DNA from 3 places in the Geodermatophilus sp. SYSU D00758 genome. Region 3 is predicted to be linked to each of the others. Evidence: riboswitches for the same ligand, from Rfam matches in the RefSeq annotation. Region 3 holds a riboswitch; each other region holds the start of a gene.
The links. A riboswitch is a leader RNA that binds a small molecule or an ion and turns the genes downstream of it on or off. The one in region 3 is predicted to bind cyclic di-AMP.

Region 1 (3,199 bases), on a different contig from region 3:
CTCGACGGTCAGGGCGTGCGGCACCGGGTAGGGCTGCTTGCCCTTCTCGGTGTGCCCCGCGCCGTCGATGGCGATCGCGCTGGGGGCCACCACGCGCCGCCCGCCGTTGACGTCGGGGTGGGTGACCCGCCCACCGTGCATCACCTGCAGGACGGCGCGGCCGCCGCGGGCGTGCACCGCGTCGGCGACCCGCCGCCAGCCGGCGACCTGCTCGTCGGTGACGATGCCGGGCTGGCCGACGAAGGCCTGGCCCTCGTGGTTCGGGTAGGTGCCCTCGGTGACGACCAGCCCCACGCCGGCGCGCTGCCGGTAGTGCTCGACGACGAGGTCGCCGGGCACGCCGGAGGCTCCCGAGCGCATCCGGGTCAGCGGGGCCATGACGACGCGGTTGGCGAGCTCGAGGTCGCCCAGGGTCACGGGGGAGAAGAGGTCCACGGGGGATGCCGACGTCCCGGGGTGCCCGGCCATTCCGCAACGCGACCGGCATCACGCGCGGCCGGCCCGGCCGGTGGGTGCCCGGGAGACCGGGACCCCCGGCGTGCCCGCCGGCGCGCGGACGTGGCCGCGGCGTCGCTGCCCGTTGCCGACACGCGGTGGGGTTCCCCGCCCGGTTCCCGGCCGGTCGCGCGGTCCCGCCGGCCGGGAGGGCGGGACCCGCGCTGGTCGGCGCGGCGGTGCCCCGGCCGGGCCGGTCCGGCGAGGGCCGCGACGGCGACGGACCGGTCCGGCACGAGCGATTGTCACGGGATGGTCACGCCCCTACCGTGACTGCGTCCGGCCGGTCGTCACCTCCCCAGCCGGGGAGGCCGCGCCGGATGCCGCCGAGTCGCACCCACCGCGGTGGGGCGAGCCGGGGACCCACCTGCACCACCGGGGTGAGTCCCACCCCCGAGCCCGCTCGGAGGTGGGTAGGGCACTCCCAGCCCGAACCCGTCAGCTGACCTGGTAGGCGGCCAGGGGAGAACGGAGAACCATCCGCCCGGGGCCCTCAGAGGCCCGCGGCGCCGCAGTCCGGGCCCGTCGCGCCCCGGCTGCGCATCCAGCAGGCCCCAGCCGCCCCGCTGCACCGAGCCGCGGCGCCCGCGTGCGCCGTGCCGGAGCCGTTCCGCGCTCCAGGAGGTGCAGCGCGCCGGTGGCTGGCCCCTGCCCGTCCAGGCCTCGTGCCGCGTTGCCCTGTCCTGCGCCGGGCCGTCCTCCGACGGACGCGCGCCCGGTCACCGCACACCCCAGGAGATCTCTCCGATGCACGGAACGACCCTGCACGCCCCCACCCAGCACGACACCACCGACGCGATCCGGCCGCCCCGCGGTCGCCGCGCCCTGCGCCTGCTGACCGCGGTCGGCGCCCTGTCCCTGGCCGTCACCTTCGCCGGCCAGTCGGTCGCCCAGGCCGCCCCCGGCGACGACCGCGGCGGCGACCGCGGCGGCTGGTCGCAGGACCGGGACGGCGACCGCGGGAGCTGGCGCGGCGGCGCGGAGCCGGCCGTAGAGGCAGCAGCCGCCCCCGCACCGGCGCCCGCGCCGGCACCGGCCCCGGCTCCCGCACCGGCCCCCGCACCGGCACCGGCCCCGGCCGGCGGCACCGAGCAGGCGTACAAGGACTACGCGCGGTCCGCGCTCGGCGGCGACGCCGCGCAGTTCTCCTGCCTGGAGCAGCTGTGGGAGCGGGAGAGCAGCTGGAACCCGGACGCGCAGAACCCGACCAGCACCGCGTACGGCATCGCCCAGTTCCTCGACTCCACGTGGGCCGGCACCGGCATCGCCAAGACGTCGGACCCGTACCGGCAGATCGACGCGGGTCTGATCTACATCGAGAACCGCTACGGCAGCGCCTGCGCTGCCTGGAGCCACTTCCAGGCCAACAACTGGTACTGACCGGCACGACCGAGGGCCCTCCCCTGCAGGGGAGGGCCCTCGGCCCGGCCGGCTAGGCCACCGCTCGGCGGCGGGTGACCAGCGCCCCGGCGACGGTGGCGACGACGACCCACCCGGCGAGGACCAGCGCCGGCGTGGCCCCCGACCCGGTCTCCGCCAGCCGCAGGACCGCCGCGGTCGGGTCGAGCTTCTCGGTGATCTCGGGGCGGAAGGCCTGCACGACGGGCATCACGCCCAGCACCACGAGGTAGGTGCCGGTCAGGGCAGCGGGCGCGTTGGCGACCGCGGCGCCGATGCCGGCCCCGGTGACGGTGAACGCCGCGCCGGAGACGACGGCCACGGCGAGCACCCGCCCGACGCCGTCCCAGGCCGCCGTCGGCTCGAACACGGCCAGGACGCCGGCGGAGGCGGCCGCCGAGACGGCGGCCAGCCCCGCCCCGAGCAGGACCAGGGCCGCGGCCTTGGCGGCGAGCACCCGGCCCCGCTGCGGGGTGAGCAGGAACGTCGTCTGCACGGTGCGGTGGGTCCACTCCCCGGCGGTGGAGAGCACGCCCAGGGCCAGCAGCACCAGCGCGGTGAGCATGCCCATCATCGCCAGCGGCGACGCGACCGCGATGAGCGGGTCCTCGCTGACGGCCGAGGCCAGTGCCGCACCCGCGGGGGGCAGCAGCGCCGCTGCCAGGGCCACGGCGCGGCCGGACCGGGTGGACAGGGACTTGCGGACCTCGAGGCCCACGAGGGTGGCCGGGCCGGCGGCGCCCGTGCGGACGGCCGGGCGGTGTGCGGTGGACGGCGGGGTGAGGACGGCGGTCACGGTGCGCTCCTTGCGGTGGTCGGGGTGTGCGGTGGGCGGCCGCTCAGGCGGCCGCGGTGAGCTGGAAGAAGAGGTCCTCGAGGCCGTGCTGCGCGGGGCGCAGGTCGACCAGGGCGAGGCCGGCGGAGGCGGCGACCGCGCCCACCTGGGCGGGGGTCGCGCCGGGGACGGTCAGCCGGCCGTCGGGCTCGGCGGTGACGGCGTGCCCGCGGGCCTCGAGCAGCGCCCGCAGGTCGGCCGGGCGCTCGGCGCGGACGACGGTCCCGTCGGCACCGAGCAGCTCGGAGACGGAGCCGTCCGCCACGATCCGGCCCCCGCCGATGACCAGGAGCCGGTCCACGGTGTGCTCGACCTCGCCCAGGAGGTGGCTGGAGAGCAGCACCGTCCCGCCGCGGGCGGCGTGCCCGCGCAGCAGGTCGCGCATCCAGCGGATCCCCTCCGGGTCCAGGCCGTTGGCGGGCTCGTCGAAGACCAGCACCGGCGGGTCGGCCAGCAGCGCGCCGGCGATGC
Region 2 (3,199 bases), on a different contig from region 3:
CGTGCTGCTGGCCCGCGGCGCGCTGCGGTCGGAGGCGGCCCGGCGGGGCCTCAACGTGGTCTGGGACGTCGTGGCGTTCTGGCCGCGCGCGGCGCACCCGTTCGTGCCGCCGCCCTACGCGTCCGAGGTGGTGCCCGCGCTGCTCCGCCGGATCTGCTGGCACCTCGGCGTGGCCGACCCCCTGGCCGACCGCGGGGGTGACGACCCGGCCGGCGCGCTGCCGGGGCGCAACCCCGACCCGGCGCCCGAGGTGGTCGTGGCGGCGCACAGCCAGGGCAGCCTGATCTCCCTGGTCGCGTTGCTGTGGCTGCCCGAGCCCGCCCGGTCCCGGGTGCGCTGGGTGACCTTCGGGTCGCAGCTGCGGCAGCAGTTCGCCCGCGGCTTCCCGCACTACGTGACCGCCGACCTGCTGCGCGACGTGGCCGGTGCGTTCCGGTGGGTCAACCTCTACCGCGACACCGACCCCGTCGCCGGGCCGGTCACCAGCTGGGACCACACCCGCGACGGCGGGCCGCTGCGGTCCCGCCGGCTCGACGACCCGGCGCGGCTGCAGCCGGACTGGCTGGACCCGCGGACCGGGCGACGGGTGTGCGGCGACGAGTGGCGCCTGCTGGACCCCGTGCCCGGCGACCCCGCTCTGCAGACGCGCGCGGTGACGGGGACCGGCGGGCACAGCGGGTACTGGACCGACCCGGACTGGCCGCTCGCGCTGGCGGTCGCCCGGGGCCGGGTCCCCGACGGGCGGGTCCCCGGGCCCCCTCCGGTCGGTCCGGCGCAGCGGGCGGCCGGACGACGGCCCGGTCCGGCCGCCGGGAGCCGGGTGACGCGCGGTCACGCCGGACCCCCGGCGGCCGGGGGCGGTCAGAGCGCCAGGACCTGACCCGGCGCGATCACGTGCGGGCTGCTCAGCAGGCCGCTGTTCTTCTCGTACAGCGCCTGCCAGCCGCCGGCGACGCCGTGCTGCGCGGCGATCTTCCCGAGCGTGTCGCCGGCCACGACGGTGTGCGTGGCGCCGGACGGCGCGGCCGGGGCCGGCGCGGGGGCCGGTGCCGGGGCGGGCGCGGCGGCCGCCGTGCCGGCCTCGGGGGCCGACGGGTCGAGGGCCTTGCCGCAGGTCGGCCAGGCGCCCGGGCCCTGCACGTCGAGCGTGCGCTCGGCGGTGGCGATCTGCTGCTCCTTGGTCGCCAGGTCGGCCCGGGCGGCGTACTGCAGGCCGCCGAAGGCCTCCCAGGTGCTCTGGCTGAACTGCAGGCCGCCGTAGTAGCCGTTGCCGGTGTTGATGGCCCAGTTGCCGCTGGACTCGCACCGGGCGACGGCGTCCCAGTCGTTCGGCACGGCGGCCGCGGCCGGGCCGGCGAGGCCGAGGGCGGCCGCCGTGGCGCCCGCGGTCAGGGCGGTGCCGAGGACCAGCCGGGCAGCCCGGCGGGAGGAGGACGTGCGCATGGGAGAACTCCGATCCGCCGCCTGCGAGGTGAGCTGTCGGGTTCGGGACGATCGGTGTCCCGGCCGCGCGCTGCGCGGCTTCACCCCGAGACGCCGGCGGCCGTCGGCCGCGGGCGTCGAAGTGGGTCCCCCGCCCCCGTCCTGGAGCGGTGCAGGTGGTGCGGTGGCCGACGGACGGGGTTGGGCGGATCGGCACCGGCGCCCGCCTCGGTGCGGCGGACGCCGGGACAAGGTAACGAGGGGGTCACGGCACGCTGCACGCGCCCCCCTGGCCCCGGGGGGCGCGGACCGCCCCCCGGAGCCCGTCGGGTCAGAGGGTGAGCCGCTGACCCGCGTGGATGCGGTCGGGGTCGCTGATCACGCCGCGGTTCTTGGCGTAGAGCCCCTGCCACCCGCCCGCCACGCGGGGTCGATCGCGCTTTCCGCGACGGGCCGGTCGGGGGCGGGCTGCCCGCCCCCGAGGGTCACCGTCAGTCGCGGACGAGGAGCGCCACGGGCAGCCGGGCCAGCGCGCCGGCGACCGGCACGCCGCCGGCGTCGGAGACCACCCGCTGCCCGGTGAGCAGGTCGCGCCAGGAACCGGTCGGCAGCCGCAGGGCGGTGTCCCCCCAGCCGCCAGCGGCCTCCAGAGCCACCGGGAGCCGCGTCGCCACCGTCACCGCACCGCCCCGGTCGAACGCCACCGCGTGCCCGGCCGCCGACCCGGTCGCGGTCACCGGCAGGTAACCGGTGAACAGCCCCGGGGAGTCGCGACGGGCCCGCAGGGCGCGGGAGACGACGAGCAGCTTGGCCGCGCCCTCGTCGTCCACCTCCGGCAGCCAGCCCTCGTCGAGCCGGGCCAGCAGCCGGCGGCGGAGGTCCCAGTCGACCGGCCGCCGGTTGTCCGGGTCGACCAGCGAGAGGTCCCACAGCTCGGTGCCCTGGTAGACGTCGGGGACGCCGGGCATCGTGAGCTGCACCAGCTTCTGCGCCAGCGCGTTGGAGCGGCCGTACGGCGCGATCCCGGCGACGAACGACCCCACCTCGGCGTGGGTCGCCGGGTCGTCGAACGCCGAGTCCACGAGGGCGTGCAGCCGGGCCTCGAAGGCCTCGTCGGGGGCGGTCCAGGTGGTCGACGTGCCGGCCTCGCGGGCGGCCTTCCCCGCGTAGCCGTGCGCCCGTTCCCGGGACAGCGGCCAGGCGCCGACGAGGTTCTGCCACACCAGGTGGGCCAGGGGCCGGTCGGGCAGCGGGTGCCGCGACAGCCACCCGCGGACCAGGTCCGCCCACTCGGTCGGGACCTCCGCGAGGACCGCGAGCCGGGCGCGGACGTCCTCGCTGCGCTTGGTGTCGTGCGTCGACAGCGACGTCATCGACGCGGGCTTGCGGTCCAGCCGGCGCACCTGGGCCTCGTGGAACTCCTCGACGGTGGCGCCGAAGCGGGCCGGGTCACCGCCCACCTCGTTGAGCGCCACGAACCGTGCCCACCGGTAGTAGGCGCTGTCCTCGACACCCTTGGCCATCACCGGCCCGCTGGTCTGCTCGAAGCGGGTGGCGGCCTCGGTGCCGGCCTGCCCCAGGACGGGGTGGAGGGCGTCGAGGGCCGCGGTGAGGTCGGGGCGCCGGTCCCGGACGGCGGCGATCGTCGCGTCCAGGTGCTCGCGGCCGTCGGGGAGGTAGGTGCGGTAGACGGGGAAGGAGGCCAGCAGCTCGGCGAGGGCCTCGGTCTGCCGCGCCCGCTCGACGCCCGGCAGCTCCCCGATCACCCGCACCAGGC
Region 3 (3,199 bases):
GCCCAGCCGGCGGGACAGCTCCAGCACCCCTGCTCGGGGCTGCTCGGTGAGGGCGGTGAGCACCGCCAGGTCGAGCGCGTCGAGTTCGGCCACCGCGGTCCTCCGTGATCCCGGGCTCGTGTGCAGACCGGACAGCCCGGTGCGCCCCACGTCCGCCGAACTGGGCGGGATGGCCAGCTCGGTCCATCCATCTTGCCCACCTGTGCGGCAGGGAGGTGTCCTGGGTAGCGGATCGAGCACCGCGCCCACCGGACGGAGGACCCCATGAGTCTCGACGGCACCCTGAACGACACGCTCAACGACCAGGAGCGACTGGCCGAGCTGAGCATGGAGCAGCTGCGCCAGCTCGTCGGCCTCGTCGAGCACGACGACTCGACCGACCCCTTCCCGGTGAGCGGCTGGGACGCCCTGGTGTGGGTGGTCGGCAACGCGGTCCAGACCGCGCACTTCTTCCAGTCGGCCTTCGGCATGGAGCTGGTCGCCTACTCGGGCCCGGAGACCGGCAACCGCGACCACCACGCCTACGTGCTGCGCTCGGGCGCCGCGCGGTTCGTGGTGCAGGGCGCCTACGACCCGGCCAGCCCGCTGGCCGACCACCACCGGCGGCACGGGGACGGCATCGTCGACATCGCGCTGTCGGTGCCCGACGTCGACCGGTGCATCGCCCACGCCCGCGCCCGGGGCGCCACCGTGCTCGAGGAGCCGCACGACGTCTCCGACGAGCACGGCACGGTCCGGCTGGCCGCGATCGCCACCTACGGCGAGACCCGGCACACGCTGGTGGACCGCTCCCGCTACGCCGGCCCCTACCTGCCCGGCTACGTCGCCCGGTCGTCGTCCTTCGTCAAGCGCGCGGGCGCCCCGAAGCGGCTGTTCCAGGCCGTCGACCACGTGGTCGGCAACGTGGAGCTCGGCGAGATGGACCGCTGGGTCGACTTCTACAACCGCGTCATGGGCTTCACCAACATGGCCGAGTTCATCGGCGAGGACATCGCCACGGACTACTCCGCCCTGATGAGCAAGGTCGTCGCCAACGGCAACCACCGGGTCAAGTTCCCGCTCAACGAGCCGGCGATGGGCAAGAAGAAGTCCCAGATCGACGAGTACCTGGAGTTCTACGGCGGCCCGGGCGCCCAGCACGTCGCCCTGGCGACCAACGACATCGTGACCACCGTCGACGCGATGACCGCCGAGGGCGTGGAGTTCCTCGCCACCCCCGACTCCTACTACGAGGACCCGGAGCTGCGGTCCCGCATCGGCACCGTGCGCGTCCCCGTCGAGGAGCTGCAGCGGCGCGGCATCCTGGTCGACCGCGACGAGGACGGCTACCTGCTGCAGATCTTCACCAAGCCGACCGGCGACCGGCCCACCGTGTTCTTCGAGCTCATCGAGCGGCACGGCTCGCTCGGCTTCGGGAAGGGCAACTTCAAGGCGCTGTTCGAGGCGATCGAGCGGGAGCAGGAGCGGCGCGGGAACTTCTGAGCGCCCACCCCGGGCGGCGTCGTCACGCAGCGTGAGACCCGCCCGGGGTGTCCGGCCGGCGGTTGGTTCCGGAACGGTCACGCCTCTAGCGTGTCGGCGTCCGGACGGGTCGTTCCGTCACCGACTGGTGGCACCGGCCGGACGCCGCCGAACCCCGGCGCCGGCCACGCCGCCGGAACCGGGGACCGGGGACCCACCGCAGTCCTGGGGTGAAGCTCGCCGCGGCCCTGACCGGCCGCGGCGGCCGGGCGCCTTCCCGCCCGAACCCGTCAGCTAACCCGGTAGGCGGCCGCGGAAGAGAGGACAGCTCCCCCGGCCATGGCGCGAGTGCCCGCCCCTGCCCGCCGTCCGTCCGCCCCCCGGGTCCTGGTGGGCCTCCTCGCCGCCGGCGGGCTGGCCCTCACCCCCCTGCCGGCGCTCGCCGCCCCCGACGACCCCGCCACCTCCGCCGAGGCCGCCGCGCTGGTCGCCGACCGCGCCCACCGGCTCGAGGTGGTCACCGAGGAGTTCAACGAGGCCCGGGAGCGGCTCCGCGCCGCCCAGGGAGCCGCCGAGCAGGCCGCCGCGGAGGTGGTCGCCGCCGAGGCCGCGGTCGCCGACGCGCAGGCCGCCGTGGACGCGGCGCGGGCCGCGCTGGCCGAGGCGCAGGAGCGGGTGCGGGCCGTCGCCCGCGGCGCCTGGACCGGCGACCGGCTGGTGCCGCTGTCGGCCATGCTGACCAGCGACTCCCCGGAGGAGGTGCTGGACCGGGTCGGCACCCTGCAGACCATCGCCGACCACAACAACGGCGTGCTCGCCGGTGCCGAGCGGGCCGGGCGGGACGCCGACCGCGCCGCCGGCGACGCCGACCGCGCCGCGGCCGAGGCCGACCGCGCCGCCGCGGAGGCCGAGCGCACCCGGACCGAGGCGCAGCAGCTGCTGGACCGGGTGAGCGCGCAGCAGGCCGACCTGGACCGGCAGGTCGCGGAGTTCCGGGCCGAGTACGACCGGCTGGCCGCCGAGGAGCAGGCCGCGGCGCAGGCCGCGGCCGAACGGCACGCCGCCGAGCAGGCCGCCGCCGAGGCCGTGGCCGCCGAGCAGGCGGACGAGCAGCAGGCAGCCGCGCCGGCTCCCTCGGGTGGGGGCGGGTCGGCCGCCCCCGCCCCGGCGGCGCGGGCGGCCGCGCCGCCGGCCCCCGCCGCGGCGCCGGCACCCGGGAGGGCGGCGCAGGTCGCCGTGGACACCGCGATGGCCCAGATCGGCGACCCCTACGTGTGGGCCGCCGCGGGGCCGGACGCCTTCGACTGCTCGGGCCTGGTGCAGTACGCGTTCGCGGCGGCCGGCATCGCGCTGCCGCACTCCAGCCGCATGCAGTCGCAGCTGGGCACGCCGGTCGCCCGCTCGGCGCTGCAGCCCGGCGACCTGGTCTTCTTCTACAGCCCGGTGAGCCACGTCGGCATCTACATCGGCAACGGGCAGATGGTGCACGCCTCCACCTACGGCCGGCCGGTGAAGGTGGCCTCCGTGGACGCGATGGGCGGCTACAACTCCGCCCGCCGCGTCGCCTGACCGCACCGCCCGACGCCGCGGCCGCACCGGGCCCCGCGGCCCGGGTCCGGCGCAGCCCGGGACCCCCGCATCCCGGGTACGCGAGACCCCGGGCACATCGCACCCCGGGCACGTCACACCCCGGGCACGTCGCACCCCGGGCACGTCGCACCCCGGGCACGTCGCCCCC

Region 1: linked by a shared signal. The riboswitch ahead of ACI8AC_RS05910 (aggregation-promoting factor C-terminal-like domain-containing protein) and the one ahead of ACI8AC_RS13565 (C40 family peptidase) in region 3 are both predicted to bind cyclic di-AMP.
Region 2: linked by a shared signal. The riboswitch ahead of ACI8AC_RS20935 (transglycosylase family protein) and the one ahead of ACI8AC_RS13565 (C40 family peptidase) in region 3 are both predicted to bind cyclic di-AMP.

What each region holds. Positions count from the first base shown of each region.
Region 1 covers NZ_JBJGYK010000005.1:166,176-169,374, reverse strand. Annotated here, with positions in the region: gene ACI8AC_RS05915 (alkene reductase) at 1-435, opposite strand, end outside; cyclic di-AMP (ydaO/yuaA leader) riboswitch at 810-967, shown strand; gene ACI8AC_RS05910 (aggregation-promoting factor C-terminal-like domain-containing protein) at 1,243-1,875, shown strand; gene ACI8AC_RS05905 (hypothetical protein) at 1,928-2,689, opposite strand; gene ACI8AC_RS05900 (ABC transporter ATP-binding protein) at 2,733-3,199, opposite strand, start outside.
Region 2 covers NZ_JBJGYK010000040.1:18,101-21,299, forward strand. Annotated here, with positions in the region: gene ACI8AC_RS20930 (hypothetical protein) at 1-880, shown strand, start outside; gene ACI8AC_RS20935 (transglycosylase family protein) at 862-1,443, opposite strand; cyclic di-AMP (ydaO/yuaA leader) riboswitch at 1,447-1,605, opposite strand; gene treY (malto-oligosyltrehalose synthase) at 1,914-3,199, opposite strand, start outside.
Region 3 covers NZ_JBJGYK010000016.1:48,518-51,716, forward strand. Annotated here, with positions in the region: gene ACI8AC_RS13555 (Lrp/AsnC family transcriptional regulator) at 1-93, opposite strand, end outside; gene hppD (4-hydroxyphenylpyruvate dioxygenase) at 265-1,482, shown strand; cyclic di-AMP (ydaO/yuaA leader) riboswitch at 1,653-1,770, shown strand; gene ACI8AC_RS13565 (C40 family peptidase) at 1,801-3,030, shown strand.